Regions from separate parts of the Pseudomonas sp. BIGb0558 genome, predicted to be linked through region 3. Evidence: riboswitches for the same ligand, from Rfam matches in the RefSeq annotation. Region 3 holds a riboswitch; each other region holds the start of a gene.
What was found. Region 3 has a riboswitch for cobalamin ahead of M2400_RS14290 (CbtB domain-containing protein). Riboswitches for the same ligand answer to the same signal wherever they lie in the genome.

Region 1: another riboswitch for cobalamin. It lies ahead of cobO (cob(I)yrinic acid a,c-diamide adenosyltransferase); the one in region 3 lies ahead of M2400_RS14290 (CbtB domain-containing protein).
Region 2: another riboswitch for cobalamin. It lies ahead of M2400_RS13595 (CbtB-domain containing protein); the one in region 3 lies ahead of M2400_RS14290 (CbtB domain-containing protein).

What each region holds. Positions count from the first base shown of each region.
Region 1 covers NZ_JANUEW010000003.1:68,751-75,965, forward strand. Annotated here, with positions in the region: gene M2400_RS06380 (AI-2E family transporter) at 1-504, shown strand, start outside; gene hda (DnaA regulatory inactivator Hda) at 722-1,426, shown strand; gene M2400_RS06390 (C40 family peptidase) at 1,640-2,269, shown strand; gene M2400_RS06395 (C40 family peptidase) at 2,414-2,956, shown strand; gene M2400_RS06400 (sorbosone dehydrogenase family protein) at 3,031-4,344, opposite strand; cobalamin riboswitch at 4,444-4,681, shown strand; gene cobO (cob(I)yrinic acid a,c-diamide adenosyltransferase) at 4,761-5,372, shown strand; gene M2400_RS06410 (cobyrinate a,c-diamide synthase) at 5,369-6,760, shown strand; gene bluB (5,6-dimethylbenzimidazole synthase) at 6,757-7,215, shown strand, end outside.
Region 2 covers NZ_JANUEW010000009.1:15,731-20,712, forward strand. Annotated here, with positions in the region: gene M2400_RS13585 (helix-turn-helix domain-containing protein) at 1-274, opposite strand, end outside; gene fabF (beta-ketoacyl-ACP synthase II) at 387-1,655, shown strand; cobalamin riboswitch at 1,692-1,910, shown strand; gene M2400_RS13595 (CbtB-domain containing protein) at 2,006-2,194, shown strand; gene M2400_RS13600 (CbtA family protein) at 2,206-2,904, shown strand; gene M2400_RS13605 (cobalamin biosynthesis protein) at 2,901-3,293, shown strand; gene cobM (precorrin-4 C(11)-methyltransferase) at 3,376-4,122, shown strand; gene nfuA (Fe-S biogenesis protein NfuA) at 4,329-4,913, opposite strand.
Region 3 covers NZ_JANUEW010000009.1:186,605-193,819, reverse strand. Annotated here, with positions in the region: gene M2400_RS14305 (LysR family transcriptional regulator) at 1-836, opposite strand, end outside; gene M2400_RS14300 (DUF4865 family protein) at 929-1,483, shown strand; gene M2400_RS14295 (CbtA family protein) at 1,524-2,252, opposite strand; gene M2400_RS14290 (CbtB domain-containing protein) at 2,268-2,480, opposite strand; cobalamin riboswitch at 2,512-2,642, opposite strand; gene M2400_RS14285 (histidine phosphatase family protein) at 2,679-3,242, shown strand; gene cobF (precorrin-6A synthase (deacetylating)) at 3,301-4,056, shown strand; gene M2400_RS14275 (alpha/beta hydrolase) at 4,069-4,788, shown strand; gene M2400_RS14270 (hypothetical protein) at 4,910-5,488, opposite strand; gene M2400_RS14265 (monovalent cation:proton antiporter-2 (CPA2) family protein) at 5,561-7,215, opposite strand, start outside.

The sequences.
Region 1 (7,215 bases), on a different contig from region 3:
GTGGTTTCCCTGGCCGGGGAGTGCCATGAGGTGCTCGGCGCCTTCGTCCGTGGCCAGTTGCTGGTGATGCTGGCGTTGGGGATTATCTACGCGGCGGGGCTGATGGCTATCGGCCTGGAACTGGGCCTGTTGATCGGCCTGATCGCCGGCCTGGCGGCCATCGTGCCGTACATGGGCTTCGTGATCGGGATTGGTGCGGCACTGGTGGCCGGGTTGTTCCAGTTCCACGGCGACCTGTACCCGATGCTCGGGATTGTCGCGGTGTTCATGGTTGGCCAAGCCCTGGAAGGCATGGTGCTGACGCCGTTGCTGGTGGGCGACCGGATCGGCCTGCACCCGGTGGCGGTGATTTTCGCGATCCTGGCGGGCGGCGAGCTGTTCGGCTTTACCGGCATCCTGCTGGCGCTGCCGGTGGCGGCCGTGATCATGGTGCTGGTGCGCCATGTGCACGACTTGTACAAGGATTCGGACATGTACGCCGGAACAGACGAACCGGAGTTATAACCGCAGCATCACAAACCCGGCTCAAGGCCGGGTTTGTCGTTTAACGGCTCCGGCGTTTCGCCGGTGCGTCAAACAATCTTCACCAAATCCAACAAGTTAACGCAAACCTTTGATTTTGCTTGTGGTCTGCTGCATTGTGCGCCCGGCGTCACGGGTATAAACTTTGCAAACTTTACACAGAGGCCACTAACGGTTCGATTGGAACCGTTCAGTCAGCATGAAACCGATTCAGCTGCCCCTAGGTGTGCGTCTGCGTGACGACGCCACCTTTATCAATTACTACCCAGGCGCCAATGCCGCTGCACTCGGCTATGTCGAGCGGCTCTGCGAAGCCGACGCCGGGTGGACCGAAAGCCTGATCTACCTCTGGGGCAAGGACGGCGTGGGGCGTACCCACTTGTTGCAGGCCGCGTGCCTGCGTTTCGAGCAGATGGGCGAACCGGCGGTGTACCTGCCGTTGGCGGAGCTGCTGGACCGCGGTATCGAGATCCTCGATAACCTTGAACAATACGAACTGGTCTGCCTGGACGATTTGCAGGCAGTGGCGGGGCGGGCGGATTGGGAAGAGGCGCTGTTCCACCTGTTCAACCGCTTGCGTGACAGCGGCCGGCGTTTGTTGATTGCCGCATCCACCTCGCCCCGAGAGTTGCCGGTGAAGCTGGCCGACCTCAAGTCACGACTGACCCTGGCGCTGATTTTCCAGATGCGCCCTTTGTCCGACGAAGACAAATTGCGCGCCCTGCAGTTGCGTGCTTCCCGTCGCGGCTTGCACCTGACCGACGAAGTCGGGCATTTTATTCTCACCCGTGGCACCCGCAGCATGAGCGCACTGTTCGACTTGCTCGAACAGCTCGACCAGGCCTCCTTGCAGGCCCAGCGCAAGCTGACCATTCCCTTCCTTAAAGAAACCCTCGGCTGGTAGCCAGCCCTTCAAAATCGGGGCTTTCGGCAAATTCCAGGCGCCAGAAAACCTGCGTTTGGGCCGTTTTGGCCACGCAAATGGCTTGTATAGGGTGTTAAGGGCTTAGATGTCATAGTCCAAACAAGAAGTCACATAGATCACGATTGAATTTGCAAATCGATGTGATAGAAGGCATAGTCTCGGCTTCTTTACACATCAGCCACGGTCGTGCCCATGCTAAATCGCTTCGCACCCCTCGTGCCTCTCGCACTCGTTACCCTGTTGTTTGGTTGCGCCACCCACACTCAAAACGTGGCTGAGCAGCAAAAACCGGCACAACAGTCCCAGGCAAAATTCGTTGCATCGCAGTCTTCCACTGTTTATCAGGAAGAGATCGCAACTGAAAAAGAACTTGCCGATTTCGCTGGCGCCAAGCCTTACCAGCTTCCAGTTCTGGCCGACAGCATTCTCGAACGCGGCATGTCCTTGATCGGTACCCGTTACCGTTTCGGCGGTACCTCTGAAGCCGGTTTCGACTGCAGCGGTTTCATCGGCTACCTGTTCCGTGAGGAGGCCGGCATGAACCTGCCGCGCTCCACCCGCGAAATGATCAACGTTAATGCACCGTTGGTCGCACGGAACAACCTCAAGCCCGGTGATCTGCTTTTCTTCAGTACGGCTGGCCGTGGTCGTGTCAGTCACGCCGGTATCTACCTGGGCGACAACCAGTTTATCCACTCCAGCAGCCGCCGCAGCGGTGGTGTGCGAGTCGACAACCTGGGTGACAGCTACTGGAGCAAAACCTTCATCGAAGCCAAGCGCGCCCTGGCGATGGCCCCGACTACCGTTACCGCCAGCAAGTAAAGTTAAAGTGATACTTGAAGTTTGACGTGTAAGCGCTAGAATCCCTGGACATTGTTGTAAATCGATCGCGCGAGCTTTGCTTGCGCGTTCTGTTTTTCAACGTTCGGCAGCGAAAGCCGCATCCAGATCAGGATTGTTCTGCCCATGTCGACCTCGGCCCGCCTAATTCTTCTCGTTTGCGCCGCGCTGCTCAGCGCCTGCGCAAGTCGTCCTCCGCCTGCTCCCGTGGCCGTCAAGCCCAAGCCGGTGTTCAACACCTACGCCACCCAAAGTTTCTCGCCGGCAGCCGAAGACGTGCTCTTTCGTGCGCTGGGCCTGGTGGGCACGCCTTATCGCTGGGGCGGCAATACGCCGGACTCGGGGTTTGATTGCAGCGGCCTGATCGGTTTTGTTTACCGTGATGCAGCCGGCATCTCCCTGCCGCGCACCACCCGCGAGCTGATCGTGATGCGCGCCCAGGACGTGAGCGAAAACAACCTGCAAACCGGTGACCTGATCTTCTTCGCCACCGGTGGCGGCTCCCAGGTCAGCCATGCCGGGATCTACGTGGGAGAAGGGCGCTTTGTGCATGCGCCGCAAACCGGCGGTACGGTGAAGCTGGACACGCTGTCCAAGGCCTATTGGCAGAATGCCTACCTGAGCGCCAAGCGTGTGTTGCCGGCTGAGCACCTGGCGCGAAACCCTTAGGAAAAACGCTAATCAAAATGTGGGAGCCGGGCAAGCCCAGCTCCCACATTGTTTTGTGTGGTGAGTTGAATCGGCTATTTCGCCGCCGACACCCGCCACACCTTGTTCCCCACATCATCCGCCACCAGCAAATCCCCCTGCTTGTCGATCACCACGCCGACCGGGCGGCCCATGGCTTTCTCATCGCTGTCGAGGAACCCGGTCAGCACATCCACCGGCTGGCCTTTTGGCTTGCCTGCCTCAAACGGTACGAAGATCACCTTGTAGCCACTGTGGGGCTTGCGGTTCCACGAGCCATGCTGGCCGATAAACGCGCCGTTGCTGAACTGCGCTGGCAACTTGCTGCCGTCGGCAAAGGTCAGCCCGAGGGACGCCGTGTGCGGCCCTACCGCATAGTCCGGTGCAATGGCCTTGGCCACCAGATCCAGGTTCTGCGGTGTCACCCGCACATCCACGTGCTGTCCGTAGTAGCTGAATGGCCAGCCATAGAAAGCTCCGTCCTTGACCGAGGTGATGTAGTCCGGCACCAGATCACTGCCGATCTCATCGCGCTCGTTGACGGCCGCCCACAGCTTGCCGCTTTGCGGTTCCCAAGCCATGCCATTGGGGTTGCGCAGCCCGGAGGCGAAGATGCGATGCTCGCCGGTGGCGCGGTCCACTTCCCAGATCGCGGCCCGGCCTTGCTCGGCTTCCAGGCCGTTTTCCCCGACGTTGCTGTTGGAGCCCACGCTCACGTACAACTTGCTGCCATCCTTGCTGGCCACCACGTTTTTGGTCCAGTGATGGTTAATGCTGCCGCCCGGCAAGTCGGTCACGGTGGTGCCGGCTTCCTTGATCGAGGTTTCGCCCGGCTGATAAGGGAAACGCAGCAGCTTGTCCGAATCGGCGACATACAAGTCGTTGCCCACCAGCGTCATGCCGAAGGGCGAATTCAGGTTCTCCAGGAACACCGTGCGGGTCTCGGCGACGCCATCGTGATCAGCGTCCCGCAGCAGGGTGATGCGATTCGGGCTGGGCACGCCAGCGCCGGCACGGCCCATGACTTTTTCCATCACCCAACCACGAATGCCCTTCGAGTCGTCCGGCTTGGGCGGCGCGTTGGTTTCCGCCACCAGCACGTCGCCATTGGGCAGCACATACAGCCAGCGCGGGTGATCCAGGCCTTCGGCAAACGCTGCCACCTGGGTGCCCGCCGCCGGGGTCGGCTTGGTGCCTTCCGGCCAGCCGATCGCCGGTGCGATATTCACCGTGGGAATCAGGGTTTTATTCGGTTCCGGCAGCTTGGGCGACGGTCCGGTGCCGTCGGACACTTGCAGGGTAGAGCTTTCACCACAGGCGGCGAGGGTGCCGGCGAGCATGATCAGTAGGGCAAGTCGGGTCTTGTGCATGGTTTTCTCCTTGATACCTGTAGGGGTAGAGGTGCAGGGCGGTCCGATGGTTCACGCGCGTGTCCGGCTTTAATTGACGCTCCACCCCCAACCCACTAACCTTCGCGGCTTGTTTCAGGTGCTCTGTGGCGTACGCGTCGACTGAGTGAAACAGGGAAGCCGGTGAGTGAGCGTACTTTTCTACAGTGCAGCCACGATCCCGGCGCTGCCCCCGCAACGGTAAATGAGTCAAGACGGTGCCTTAAGCCACTGTATCGCCCGCGATATGGGAAGGCGCACCCTCGGCATTGCATGTCACTCATGAGCCCGGAGACCGGCCTGATCCATCCAACAGCATCACGGTGGGCGATGCTTGGCTGTCTATCTGTACCTTTTTCCTGCCCGCCGTTTTTGTCCAGCCCCAACGGAGAGCTGCCATGACTGAATCCCCCGATCGTGACGAACGCCACCTGGCGCGCATGCTGCGCAAAAAAGCCGTGATTGACGAGCGCATTGCCAATTCACCGAACGAGTGCGGGTTGCTGCTGGTGCTCACCGGCAATGGCAAAGGCAAGAGCAGCTCAGCCTTTGGCATGCTGGCCCGGGCCATGGGCCACGGTATGCAGTGCGGCGTGGTGCAGTTCATCAAGGGCCGCAACAGCACCGGCGAAGAACTGTTCTTCCGCCGTTTCCCCGAGCAGGTGCGGTTCCACGTGATGGGCGAAGGGTTTACCTGGGAAACCCAGGACCGTGCCCGCGACATCGTGGCTGCCGAAGCCGCCTGGGCGGTCTCCCGTAAAATGCTGCAAAACCCGGCCATCGGCCTGGTGGTGCTGGATGAGCTGAACATCGCCCTCAAGCACGGCTACCTCGACCTGGACCAGGTGCTCAGCGACCTGCAGGCCCGCCCGGCCATGCAACACGTGCTGGTGACCGGCCGGGGTGCCAAACCCGAATTGATTGAAATGGCCGACACCGTGACGGAAATGGGCATGCTCAAGCACGCCTTCCAGGCCGGTATCAAGGCACAGAAAGGCATCGAACTTTGAATCAGCCCCGTCACTGTCCTGCAGTCCTGATCGCCGCACCGGCATCCGGCCAGGGCAAAACCACCGTCACCGCCGCGCTCGCCCGTTTGCACCGCAACCTGGGGCGCAAGGTGCGGGTGTTCAAATGCGGTCCGGACTTTCTCGACCCGATGATCCACGAGCGCGCCAGTGGTGCGCCGGTCTATCAATTGGACATGTGGATGGTGGGCGAGCAGGAAAGTCGCCGGTTGCTGTGGGAAGCGGCGGGGGAAGCCGACCTGATCCTGATCGAAGGCGTGATGGGCCTGTTCGACGGCACCCCGTCCAGCGCCGACCTGGCGCGCCATTTTGGCGTGCCGGTACTGGCCGTGATCGACGGTACCGCCATGGCCCAGACTTTCGGCGCCCTGGCGCTGGGCCTGGCGCGCTACCAGCCGGACCTGCCGTTTGCCGGCGTGCTGGCCAACCGCGTCGGCACCCTGCGCCACGCGCAATTACTTGAAGGCAGCCTCACCGAAGGCCTGCGCTGGTATGGCGCACTGTCCCGGGAAACCGGCATCGAGTTGCCCAGTCGGCACCTTGGCCTGGTGCAAGCCAGCGAACTGAATGACCTCGACCTGCGCCTTGACGCAGCCGCCCAGGCCCTGGGCAACAGCTGCGAGGTAGCGCTGCCACCGCCGGTGGAGTTCGCCGCGCCCGAGGTGATCGAGGCCCAGCCGTTGTTGGCCGGCGTGCGCATTGCCGTGGCCCGCGACGAAGCCTTTGCCTTTACCTATGGCGCCAGCCTCGACCTGCTGCGGGCGATGGGTGCCGAGTTGCGATTCTTCTCGCCGATTCGCGACAGCGCGTTGCCTGAAGCTGACAGCCTCTACCTGCCCGGCGGCTACCCGGAACTGCATCACCAGGCGCTGTCGGAAAATACCGCGATGCTGGACGCCATCCGCGCCCACCACGCTGCCGGCAAGCCACTGCTGGCCGAATGCGGCGGTATGCTCTATCTGCTGGACTCGCTCACCGATGTCGACGGTACCCGTGCTGAACTGGTCGGCCTGCTCCAGGGGGATGCCGTGATGCAAAAGCGTCTGGCGGCATTGGCGCTGCAAAACGTCGAACTGCCTGAAGGCCTGTTGCGCGGCCACACGTACCATCACTCGCTGACCACTACCGAGTGGCAGCCGATTGCCCGGGGCCTGAGCCCGAATGGCGGGCGCGGCGCCGAGGCGGTTTACCGTCAGGGCCGGATGACGGCGTCCTACGTGCACTTTTATTTCCCGTCCAACCCGGTGGCGGTGGCTGCCTTGTTTGCGCCGGACCCTCAGGCCGCCATCGCAGGCAAGCCAGCTCCCACACTTGACCGAGTTGAAACGCAATCCACTGTGGGAGCGGGCTTGCCCGCGATGAGGCCATGACTGACAACGCCTTTCCCCAGGCCGACCGCGAAGCCGTCTACCGCGCCATCGCCGAACGCCGCGACATGCGCCATTTCAGCGGCGGGAGCGTCGCGCCTGAATTACTCCATCGCCTGCTGCAAGCCGCGCACCAGGCGCCGAGCGTCGGCTTGATGCAGCCCTGGCGGTTTATCCGCATCAGCGACCGCACTTTGCGCGGGCAGATCCAGCAACTGGTGGAAGAAGAACGCGTACGCACCGCTGAAGCCCTCGGCGAGCGCTCCGACCAGTTCATGAAGCTCAAGGTCGAAGGCATCAACGACTGCGCCGAAGTGCTGGTGGCTGCCCTGATGGACGACCGCGAACGGCATATCTTCGGGCGACGCACCTTGCCGGAAATGGACATGGCGTCGTTGTCCTGTGCGATCCAGAATCTATGGCTGGCGGCCCGCGTCGAAGGCCTGGGCATGGGCTGG
Region 2 (4,982 bases), 170 kb from region 3:
CCACGCGGAAATCCTCGCCCACCGGCGTCGGCACGTACTCGAAACGCGGCGGCCGCTCGCTGTATTGCCGGCGCGCAAGCAACCCCGCGTCCACCAGGCTGTTGAGCCGGCGCGTGAGCATGTTGGGGGCGATCTCCAGGCTCTGGGAAAACTCGTCAAAACGCCGCAAGCCTTGCAGCGCATCGCGCATGATCAGGATGCTCCACCACTCGCCTACCCTTTCCACTCCACGGGCTACCGGGCATTCGGCATTCACCAGCGACTTACGTTGCATTGCAGTTCCTCTGTGGGGCGGCCCCGAAAATTTAAGCTGTTCGATGTTACTTTCATAATGATAGTTTCGTCGCAGCATTGCTACCAAACTGAAATTGCGGAGCTAAGCGATCATGAATAAGCGAATTGTTGTGACCGGCATGGGTGCAGTGACCCCGCTGGCAACCGGCGTGGAACAGACCTGGAAACGCTTGCTGGCCGGCGAGTCCGGCATCCGCCGGCTGCCCGAGGAATTGGTCGGGGACCTGGCAATCAGCATTGGCGGCCAGGTGTTGGGCCGTGATCAGGACCCACACGCCGGTTTCGACCCCGACAGCGTGATCTCCGCCAAAGAGCAACGCAAGATGGATCGGTTCATCGTGTTTGCCCTCGCCGCTGCGCAGGAAGCCTTGGCGCAAGCCGGCTGGGCACCGCAAACCCCGGCGCAGCAAGAACGCACCGCGACCATTATCGCCTCCGGCGTGGGTGGCTTCCCCGCGATTGCCGAGGCAGTGCGCACCGCGGACAGTAAAGGGCCGCGCCGCCTGTCGCCATTCACGATTCCGTCATTCCTCGGCAACATGGCCGCCGGGCATGTGTCGATCCAGCATCATCTGAAAGGCCCGCTGGGCTCCCCGGTCACCGCCTGCGCCGCCGGCGTGCAAGCGATTGGTGATGCCGCACGGATGATCCGCGCCGGCGAAATCGACATCGCCGTATGTGGCGGCGCCGAAGCCTGCATCCACCGGGTCAGCCTCGGCGGTTTTGCCGCCGCGCGTGCGCTGTCCAGCGATTACAACGACACGCCGGCACTCGCTTCGCGCCCGTTTGATCAAGGCCGCGATGGGTTTGTAATGGGCGAAGGCGCCGGCTTATTGGTGATCGAGGAACTGGAGCATGCGCTGGCCCGGGGCGCGACGCCGATTGCGGAGCTGGTGGGTTATGGCACGAGCGCCGACGCTTATCACATGACTTCAGGTCCCGAGGATGGCTCCGGCGCACGGCGGGCGATGGAATTGGCGATTGCCCAGGCCGGGATCACACCGGCACAGATCCAGCACCTGAACGCCCATGCCACCTCCACGCCGGTGGGCGATAACGGCGAGCTGGCGGCGATCAATACGCTGTTCGGAGCAGACTCGACTGTCGCTATCAGTGCCACCAAATCGGCGACCGGCCACCTGCTGGGCGCGGCGGGCGGGATTGAGGCGATCTTCACCGTGCTTGCCTTGCGCGACCAGATTGCCCCGGCCACCCTCAACCTGGACAACCCCGACCCCGCCGCTGCCGGGCTGAACCTGATTCGCGGCACAGCCCGGCAGTTGCCGATTGAATACGCGATTTCCAATGGTTTCGGGTTTGGCGGCGTGAATGCCAGCGTGCTGTTCAAGCGCTGGAGTTAAACCGGCGATTTGACGCCCATCGCCCGGCCATGCTCTCCTACACATCTTGTTTCGGGTGCCCTTCACAGGGTGAAACGGGAAACCGGTGAGTCATATGCTTTTATTCAAGGGCATGACGAGTCCGGTGCTGCCCCCGCAACGGTAAGCGAGCGAAGTGTCAGATCCACTGTGTCGTTATGGCATGGGAAGGCGATGCTTTCAGGCGATACATGCCCCTCGCAAGCCCGGAGACCGGCCCGAAAAAATCAGATAACAAACCCGCGGTGGGCGGGCGCTGTTCAAAACCCTGCGTGCCTGGCTCGCGGGGTTTTCATGCGCTCGTGCACCCTGAAACCCAGAAGGGACGCGCCATGTCGATCATCAGCAGCACCGCCTCTACCGCCAGCACCACCGCCACCCTGAGCCAACGCCTGACCGCCGCCATCGGCGCGTCGATCCTCGGCGCGTGCCTGGTGTATTTCGCCGGGTTCTCGCATATCGAAGCGGTGCACAACGCCGCCCACGATACCCGCCACAGCGCCGCGTTCCCGTGCCACTGAGACCTGCCGACATGATCAAGCGTATTGCGCAAACCGCAGGTTTCACCGGTCTTCTGGCCGCCTTGTTGCTGACCCTGCTGCAAAGCTTCTGGGTCGCTCCGCTGATTTTGCAGGCGGAAACCTTCGAAAACGCCCCGGCCGCCACCGAAGTGCATGAGCATGCCGGCGCCGCAGCCCACACCCACGACGCCGAAGCCTGGGAGCCGGAAGACGGCTGGCAGCGTGTGCTGTCCACCACTGGCGGCAACCTGGTGGTTGCAGTGGGCTTTGCCCTGATGCTTGCCGGCCTGTACACCCTGCGTGCGCCGACCCGTACGGCGCAAGGCCTGCTGTGGGGCCTGGCCGGTTACGCCACGTTCGTGCTGGCGCCGACCCTGGGTTTGCCGCCTGAATTGCCGGGCACTGCCGCTGCTGACCTGGCACAACGACAAATCTGGTGGATCGGCACCGCAGCCTCTACCGCCGCCGGTATCGCGCTGATCGTGTTCGGCCGCAATTGGCTGCTGAAAGTGCTGGGCGCGGCGATCCTGGCGGTGCCCCACGTGATTGGCGCACCACAGCCGGAAGTCCACTCGATGCTGGCGCCAGAGGCGCTGGAAGCTCAGTTCAAGATCGCCTCGCAACTGACCAACGTGGCCTTCTGGCTGGCGCTGGGCTTGATCAGTGCCTGGTTGTTCCGCCGTAACCGTGATGGCCAGTATTCGGCATGATCCTGGCGGTTGGCCTGGGTTGCCAGCGGGGTTGTCCTGTCGACGCCCTGCTTGAGCTGTTCAATGCCGCCCTCACCGAGGGTGGCATTGAGCGCCAACGCATCAGCGCATTGGCCAGTATCGATCGCAAGCAGGATGAGCCGGGGTTGCTCGCACTGTCCCAGGCTCTGAAGCTGCCTTTGACGTTTTTTAATACGGCTCAACTGCTGCCTTATGAAGATCGATTGAGCCATAAGTCAGACACCGTTTTTGCCCACACCGGCTGCTATGGCATCGCTGAAAGTGCCGCGTTGGCCCTCGCGGAACACCTGTCACAGCGCCCCGCCACCCTATTGATCACGCGCAAAAAAACCGCCCAGGCCACCTTTGCATTGGCTTGCGCCGGCTGAATTCCCGATAATCATCAGCTTCGATCATGAGCAACTTTCATCTGAAGGCCTGCTCGCGTGCTTTTTTCACAGGAATGTATCCATGACTGTCTTTTTCATCGGCGCAGGCCCAGGCGACCCGGAACTGATTACCGTCAAGGGCCAGCGGCTGATTCGCAGTTGCCCGGTGATTATCTATGCCGGCTCGCTGGTACCGGCGGCGGTGCTTGAGGGGCATCAGGCAGAATTGCTAGTCAACAGCGCTGAATTGCATCTGGAACAGATCATCGAGCTGATCAAGACCGCCCACGGGAAAGGCCAGGACGTGGCGCGCGTGCATTCCGGGGACCCGAGTTTGTATGGAGCGATTGGCGAGCAGATTCGCCTGTTGCGGGAGCTGGGGATTCCTTTCCAGATCATTCCCGGCGTCACCGCCGTAGCGGCCTGTGCGGCGTTGCTGGAGGCTGAACTGACCCTGCCGGACATCGCTCAAAGCGTGATCCTGACGCGTTATGCCGACAAGACGGCGATGCCCGAGGGCGAGGCGTTCAGCAGCCTGGCGCAACATGGCACGACCATGGCGATTCACCTGGGGGTGAATCATCTGGAGAAGATCGTGGCCGAGTTGTTGCCTCACTATGGCGCGGACTGCCCGATTGCCGTGGTGCATCGGGCGACCTGGCCGGATCAGGATTGGGCGGTGGGTACTCTGGCGGACATTGCCGGGAAGGTGGCGGCCAAGGGCTTTCGGCGTACCGCGCTGATTTTGGTGGGCCGGGTGTTGGCGAGTGACAGTTTCAGCGAATCCTCACTGTATCGAGCGGGCCACGCCCACCTCTACCGCCCCTGAAGAAACACAGTAAAAATGTGGGAGCTGGCTTGCCTGCGATAGCAGTGTGTCAGCCAAAGCATCCGACATTGACCCACCGCTATCGCAGGCAAGCCAGCTCCCACACTTAATGTAAATTGTCATTATTTACGTGCAAACCACTGAATAACAAGCATAAAAAAACGGCGCTCACGGGGCGCCGTTTTTTTATATCCGCAGCGAACGCCTTAGTAGTAGGCGTTTTCTTTCTGCGTATGGTCAGTCACATCACGCACACCCTTGAGCTCCGGAACACGCTCCAGCAAGGTGCGCTCGATGCCTTCACGCAAGGTCACGTCCGCCTGGCCGCAGCCCTGGCAACCGCCACCGAACTTCAACACGGCAATCCCGTCATCCACTACATCGATCAGGCTGACCTGGCCGCCGTGGCTGGCCAGCCCCGGGTTGATTTCGGTTTGCAGGTAATAGTTGATGCGCTCGTTTACCGGGCTGTCGGCGTTGACGTTCGGCACCTTGGCGTTGGGCGCCTTGATGGTCAACTGGCCGCCCATACGGTCGGTGGCGTAGTCGACCACGGCGTCGTCGAGGAAGGCTTCGCTGAAGTTGTCGATATAAGCGGTGAAGCTTTTGAGCCCCAGGGCGGTATCTTCAGGTTTCTCTTCGCCAGGCTTGCAGTAGGCAATGCAAGTCTCGGCGTATTGGGTGCCGGGCTGGGTGATAAAGACGCGGATGCCGATACCCGGTGTGTTCTGCTTCGACAGCAGGTCAGCCAGGTAATCGTGGGCGGCGTCGGTAATGGTTATGGCAGTCATGGAAACTCCTCACAGGCTTGCCGGCAGTTTACGCCAAATTATTACCGAGGTACAAAGTCCTAGTATTTT
Region 3 (7,215 bases):
CTCAAGGCCCGCAACGTCTCGCGAGAGCGGCCATCACTGATTCGGCTATGCAGCACGATTTCACTGACGGGCAACGCCGGTAATCCGTACTGTTCACTCACGTCTACCGCACCTGCGGGTGCCACTCGCCGGGCCAATGCGGCCACGCCCAGGCCGGCACTCACTGCCGCACCCACGGCCATGACGCCGCCGCCGACAAACACTTCGGTCCAGTCAATCCGCGCCTCATCCAGCGCCCGCACTGCCAGGTGCCGTACGCCGCAGGGCGAGGCCATGGTCGCCATGCGCAGGGGCGTGCCGGGCGTGTGCTGCCAGGTCGGTGCGGCGAACCAGCCAAAGCGCTCCACCACCAACACTTCACCGTCCTGGCGGTCGCCTTCGTTGCGCACGATCACGGCGTCCAGTTCGTCGCGGTCGAACGCGGCGACCAGGTCCCGGGACGAGGCAATCCGCACCTCCAGGATCACCAGCGGGTCATACGCCGCCAGGCGGCTGAGCCACAGCGGCAGGTCGGGCCCGGCCACGTGGTCGCTGATGCCGATCACCAGCCGTCGCGGTGCGCCGTTGCCCATGTCACCCAATGCCCGTTCGTGAGCGTTGAGCAGCGCACGGGCGGCAACGATGAACTGCTCGCCCTGGGGCGACAGCCGTACATGCCGTGGTGTGCGCACCAGAAGGCGGTAACCGAGGCGCTCTTCCAGGCGCTTGAGCTTGAGGCTGATGGCCGCCTGTGAAGTATCCAGGGCCTGGGCCGCGCGGGTGAAGCTGGCGAAATCAGCCACCAGGACAAAGGCATGCACGGTGTCGATATCCAGCGGTTTGAGTGCGTCGGTCATTTCAGTTCCTTATCACACTTATATCGGGTGATATCTTGCTGAAATCATGGCCGCTGCGCAAGCTGGTCACTCATCTGAACAGGAGCGCCATGATGTTTGCCAAACAGTATTCACACCGCTTGCCAGCCGATTACGACATGGGTGTCATCCGCGAGCGGGCCGCCCGCCTGGGGCCGTTGTGGGATCACACCGAGGGTTTGCTGTTCAAGGCGTTTATTGCCCAGGAGCGAGGGCAGGCGCCGGGCGTGGGCAACCTGTATTCGTCGGTTTATCTCTGGTCGGACCCGTTGCAGGCTGCGGACTTTTTACTCGGCGAGCGCTTTCAGAAGGTCCTCGACAGTTTTGGCCAGCCGCACATTGAGTCCTGGTTGCCGCTGGATGTGCAGCGAGGCCCGGCGCAAACCGCCTTGAGCCTGTATCGGGAGGAGTGGGCGCTGGCGCCGGGAGCGGATCGTGGGCAGGTCCTGGCCGCAGAAAAGGCGCGCAACCAGCAGATTGCGGACAGCAGCGATAACTTCGCGGTGTTTCTGGCGCTGGATGTACAGGCGTGGAAGCTGGTGCGGATTACCTTGTCGGGCAAGGCGCTGGATGTGAATCACCCGGGCAGCGGCTACGAGGTGTTTTACCTGGCGCGACCAGGCGTGTGATTGCCGGTCGCCGCCGATCCGTCGGCGGCGACCTCTGCCATCAGGAGTTGAGGCGCGCCTGAGGCTGGCTCAGCTTGCGCTCAGCCACGGCGCCGAACACCAGGCCCAGGGTGGTCCACAGCACCAGTTGAATGCCCAGGGAGGCTACGCGGAATTTCCACAGCAACACGGCCGAGAATTGCTCCGGCACTTCGTTGATGGTCGGGAACAGGCTGCCGGCCACCGAGACGATCACGATGTACAACGCCACACCCAGAATCGCGCCGGTCCATATGCCCCGACTGGCAATCAGCTTGCGCGCAGCGTTGATCGCAATCACCGCAGCCGCCACCGACACCAGCAGCATCAGGAAGAACAGCTTGGTGCGTTGCGCGATGGTCGCCGGGTCACCCACCGATGGCGGGTTGGCCGGATACTTGAGCCCCGGTACCACGATGATCGTCACAAACGCCGCCAAGGCCAGCAGCGCCGCCAGGCCACGGGGCCCAACCTTGCCGATGCGGCCCAGGGAGTAGGCGAACACCAGAGCGAAAATGCCGCCCAGGGACACGCTGTACACCGCCACACCGGTGAACAGGCCGAAGGTACTTTGTACTTCGCGGCTCACCAGTTCTTCTTCCGGCGCGTCGCCGTGCATCTGTGCCATCTGATCTTCGAAGGCGATGGCCTTGTCGATCTGCGGTTCGCCAAAGGTCTTGGCGAAACCGAAGGCCAGGATGCCCGCGAGCAAGCCCACCAGCATCCCGCGAACGAGTAAATGCCCTGTCATGTCGTCACGCTCCAATCAATGGCAGGGGAAACCCAGCAGGTGACGACCGTCATGCACAAACTCATGCACGTACATGCCTTTGAACACGGCGGTTGCGCCTTGCTCGGCGCCAACGAAGTAAATCGCCAGCAACAGCAGCAGGCCTCCGAAAATCGCCCAGGGCAGGATTTCGCCCAGGGGAATGGACGGGATTGAAACGTCGGAATCAGTTGCAGCGGTATAAGCCATGAGAACCTCCAGGGATGACGCGTCCCGAAATGGATAGCGAGTTGGCTGAAACAGGGTCTGGCTTACGGCTATCAGGCCGAATACAGTGGCGCGACCGCGCCGGCATTGAACCGGCTTCCTGTTGCAGAATAGTTGAAACATATTGAAACAACTTCGCGAGTCTACGCTGACTGCACCTTAAAACCAGAGCGATTTGTCATGCAGGCCACCCGTTTGACCCTTGTTTCCCATGCCAGCACCCGTGCCCAGAAGCGTGCACGCTTTGCGCTGGATGAGCCGGTGGAGATGGACTGGCAGCAGGCTGCGTTGTCCCAGGCGCAGCGCTTCAAGCGCGCGCCCCTTGTGGTGTGTGGCCCGGAGGCACGAACCCGGCAGACGGCAGCGCTGTTTGCCGCCGACGCTTCGGTTGAAACAGCCCTGCGCGATTGTGATTTCGGCCACTGGCAAGGGCTGGCCATTGATGAGATCCAGCAGGCCGAACCGCAGGCACTGCAGGCCTGGCTGACCGACAGCACCTCGGCGCCCCACGGCGGTGAGTCGGTGGTGCAGTTGTGTGAACGGGTAGGGCAGTGGTTGCAGTCCCTCGAGCAAACACCCGGGCATGTACTGGCCGTGACCCACCCGTTCGTCATCCGCGCGGCGCTGTTGCACGTCATGCAATGCCCGCCCGCACTGTTCAACCTGATCGACGTGGAGCCGCTGTCATCCACCGAACTGCGCTTCAACGGCCGTTGGCGACTGCGCCTGGAAACTCACGCCTGACGCCCCGAACATGGCAAAATCCGCTCCCCGCACCGAGCACACCCATGAAGACTTACCCATGAAACGCATCCTGATCATCGGCATTGGCGCCGGCAACCCCGACTACATCACGATGCAGGCGGTCAAGGCGCTCAACCGCACCGACGTGTTTTTCCTGATGGACAAGGGCCAGAGCAAGGACAAGCTGATCGACCTGCGCCGGGAAATCTGCGAGACCTACATCAGCGATCACGCCTACCGCTTTGTCGAGGCCGATTGCCCCGAGCGGGTGCGCGGTGACATCGACTACACCACCGCCGTCAAGGACCTGAACCGCGACAAGCAGCAGACCTTCGAGCGGATGATCAACGAAGAAATGGCTGACGGCGAAGTCGGTGCGTTCCTGGCCTGGGGCGACCCGGCGCTGTACGACAGCACTATTCGGATCCTGCAGGCGATTCTCGCCAGTGGCCGCTGCACGTTCGAGTTTGAGGTGATCCCGGGGATTACCAGCGTCCAGGCCCTGGCGGCCCAGCACAAGGTGCCGTTGAACCGCATCGGGCGCTCCATCGAAATCACCACCGGGCGCCGGTTGGCGGCGGGGCAGGCGAGTGATGCCGATACCCTGGTTGTCATGCTTGATGCCGAAGATTCCTACCGCACCGTGGCCGATCAAGACCTGGATATCTACTGGGGCGCCTACCTGGGCACGCCGGATGAAATCCTGATCAGCGGCAAAGTCGCCGAGGTGGCCGAAGAGATCGAACGGGTGCGCAAGGCGGCGCGCCAGGCCAATGGCTGGATCATGGACACTTATCTGTTACGCAAACCCTAGAGGTTGATGCCCATGCTCAAACTGATCGCCCTGACGCTGGCGCTGTTTGCCAGTGCTGCCCATGCCGAAGCCGAATTGCATACGGACTTGCCGCTGCCGTATCTGGAACAGACCCAGAGCGATGCGCGCAACGAACCACTGGTGATCTTCCTGCATGGTTATGGCAGTGACGAGGCGGACTTGTTCGGGCTCAAGGACCGCTTGCCGTCGACCTGGACCTACCTGTCTGCGCGGGCACCGATGCCGGTGGAAGGCGGCGGTTATCGCTGGTTTCGCAAGAAGCCGGGAGACGGCGACTTTGATGGCGAGACCGCCGATCTGCAGAGCAGCGCCAAGCTGATCGAAGACTTCGTCGCCCAGGCCACCACCAAGTACCACACCCAACCTGAGCGGGTGTTCCTGGTGGGGTTCAGCCAGGGTGCAATCATGTCCTATGAGGTGGGATTACGGCACCCCGAAACCCTGCGCGGGATTGCGGCATTGAGTGGCAGCGTGCTGCCGGTGCTCAAGGCTGAGCTCAAGCCGGATGCGCGACTGGGCAAGCTGGCGATTTTCATCGGCCACGGGACGTTGGACCAGGCGCTGCCTTACTACTCGGCCACGCGGGCCAATGAGGTGTTGGTGGGGATTGGTCTCAAGCCGGAATTCCATGGCTACCCCGGGATGATTCATACCGTCGGCGAGGCGGAATTGCTGGACTTGAAAAACTGGCTGGAAAACAGCCTGCGATAAAAATGTGGGAGCTGGCTTGCCTGCGATAGCGGTGTATCAGTCGCCAAAAACAGTGACTGGTCAATCGCTATCGCAGGCAAGCCAGCTCCCACATTAGATTTTTATTGTCAGGTAAGTCGGGTTATTTACCGCCGATAATCTGTTTCACCAGCAGCGCATGGCCTTTCTCATCATCCGCCCGGGAAATCGCCTGCACCACCAACTGGTGGCTGCCGGAGCCGGTGAGGAAGGTGGAACTCAGTGTCTTGCCGCCGCCCATGGTCGCGGTGCTGTCCACCTGGCGCAGGGCCAGGCCCTTGACGGTGAGTTTCTTCTCGGCGCCTTTCTTGAAGTCCGGCAGGGCAGCGCTTTGCTCCTTGACGAAATCCGCCACGGCGCCGTCGAGGAACTGCGGGTCGTTGTCTTTGATCAGGCCGGCGGCACTCGGTTTTTCGACAACGAAGATCACGCTTTTGGTGGCCTGGTCGCTGTACATCGTGCCGGTGGCGCCTGCGGTGCCGTGTTCGGCATCACCGGCTGGCAGCGGGTCGGCCAGGTAGGATTTTGGCAGGTTGAAGCTGAACTTGCCGTCCAGGGTGGAGATGGTCTGGGTGGCGGTTTTCTGCGCTGCAGGCTTGCTGGCGGCGAGGACTTGGCTGGCGCCGAAGCCGGCGGCCAGCGCGAGGGCCAAGAGGGCTGCGGTCTTGCTGAGGGTGGCCATGAAGCTCTCCAGGGATGAACGAAATTGCGCCGTATTCTGTCAGAAAATTCGCAAGATCGTTCATCTCCATCCCTACACCTTGTCGGACTCCTCCTCGAGTCGGTCCATCTCAAACAACCGCGCCAATTCTGTCCGGGCTTCCTGGGCAGATTGCATCACCTTGGCTGCATCGTCGTATACCGCGTGTTGGGCCGCCAGCAGTTGCAGGTCATGGTTTTTGAAGCGACTGATGCGCGCATCGGCCTGGGCTTGGGTCAAGCCGAGGCCCACCAGGGTGCGGCGGCTCATTTCCAGGCTGGAGTAAAACGTCTCGCGCACCGGTGATGCGTCGAGGTCCACCAGGCGGTGCACGTGTTGGCGGTTACGGGCGCGGGCGATGATTTTCATGTGGGGGTAGAGGCTGCGCACCAACTCGGCGGTCTTGATGTTGATTTCGGGGTCGTCCATGGCGATCACGAAGAATTCGGCCTGGTCGACCTTCGCCGCGTGGAGGATTTCCGGGCGCTGGGGGTCGCCGTAGAACACCGGCATGCCGCCGAAACTGCGGGTCAGCTCGATGGTTTCCACCGAGGTGTCGAGGGCGATAAACGAGATATTCTGCGCCCGCAGGATCCGCGCCACGATCTGCCCCATTCGGCCCATCCCGGCGATCACCACCCGTGGCGCATCGCTTTCGATGGCGCGGTATTCCTCGGGCACTTCCACCGGCTTGGCCTTGGGCTTGAACAGCTTCGGGCAGAGCAACAGCAGCAATGGCGTCACGGCCATGGACAGGGTGATGGTCAGCACCAGGATGTCGTAGAGGTGCGGCTCGAACAGCCCTTGGTCGCGGCCGATCTTGAATACCACGAAGGCGAATTCACCACCGGCCGCCAGAACCACGCCCAGGCGCAGTGCGCTTTCGCGGTTCAGGTCACCGGCCAGGCGCCCCACGCAAAACAGCAGCGGCAGCTTGATGGCGATCAGCAGCAGGGTCAGGCCCAGCACGATCACTGGCGCGCTGAACAGCAGGCTGATATTGGCGCCCATGCCCACGCTGATAAAAAACAGCCCCAGCAGCAGGCCCTTGAACGGTTCGATCTGCGACTCCAGCTCGTGCCGGTATTCGGAATCTGCCAGCAGCAGCCCTGCGAGGAACGCGCCGAGGGCCATGGACACGCCCACCAACTCCATCAACCACGCAGTGCCGATCACTACCAGCAACGCCGTAGCAGTGGAGACTTCCCGCAGGCCGGTCTTGGCCACGATGCGAAATACCGGGCGCAACAGATAGCGCCCGCCGATGATCACCACGGCGATACTGCCCAATATTTCCAGGCCGTGTTGCAGGCCTTGGGAGGTGGTGGTGGGGTGATCGCTGCCGGCGAGCAGCGGCACCATGGCAATCAGCGGGATGGCCGCGATGTCCTGGAACAACAGGATGGCAAAGGCCAGGCGCCCGTGGGGCTGGTTGAGTTCCTTACGCTCGGCCAGGCTTTGCAGGCCGAATGCGGTGGAGGAGAGCGCCAGGCCAAGGCCCAGCACAATCGCGCTGTTCCATGATTGACCAAACACGAACAGCGCTACCACGCCGATCACAGTGCCCGTCAACAGCACCTGCGCCAGACCCACACCGAACACCGCCTTGCGCATCACCCACAAGCGTTTCGGCGACAACTCCAGGCCAATGATGAACAGCAGCAACACCACCCCAAGCTCGGAAAACTGGCTGACGCTTTGCGGGTTGC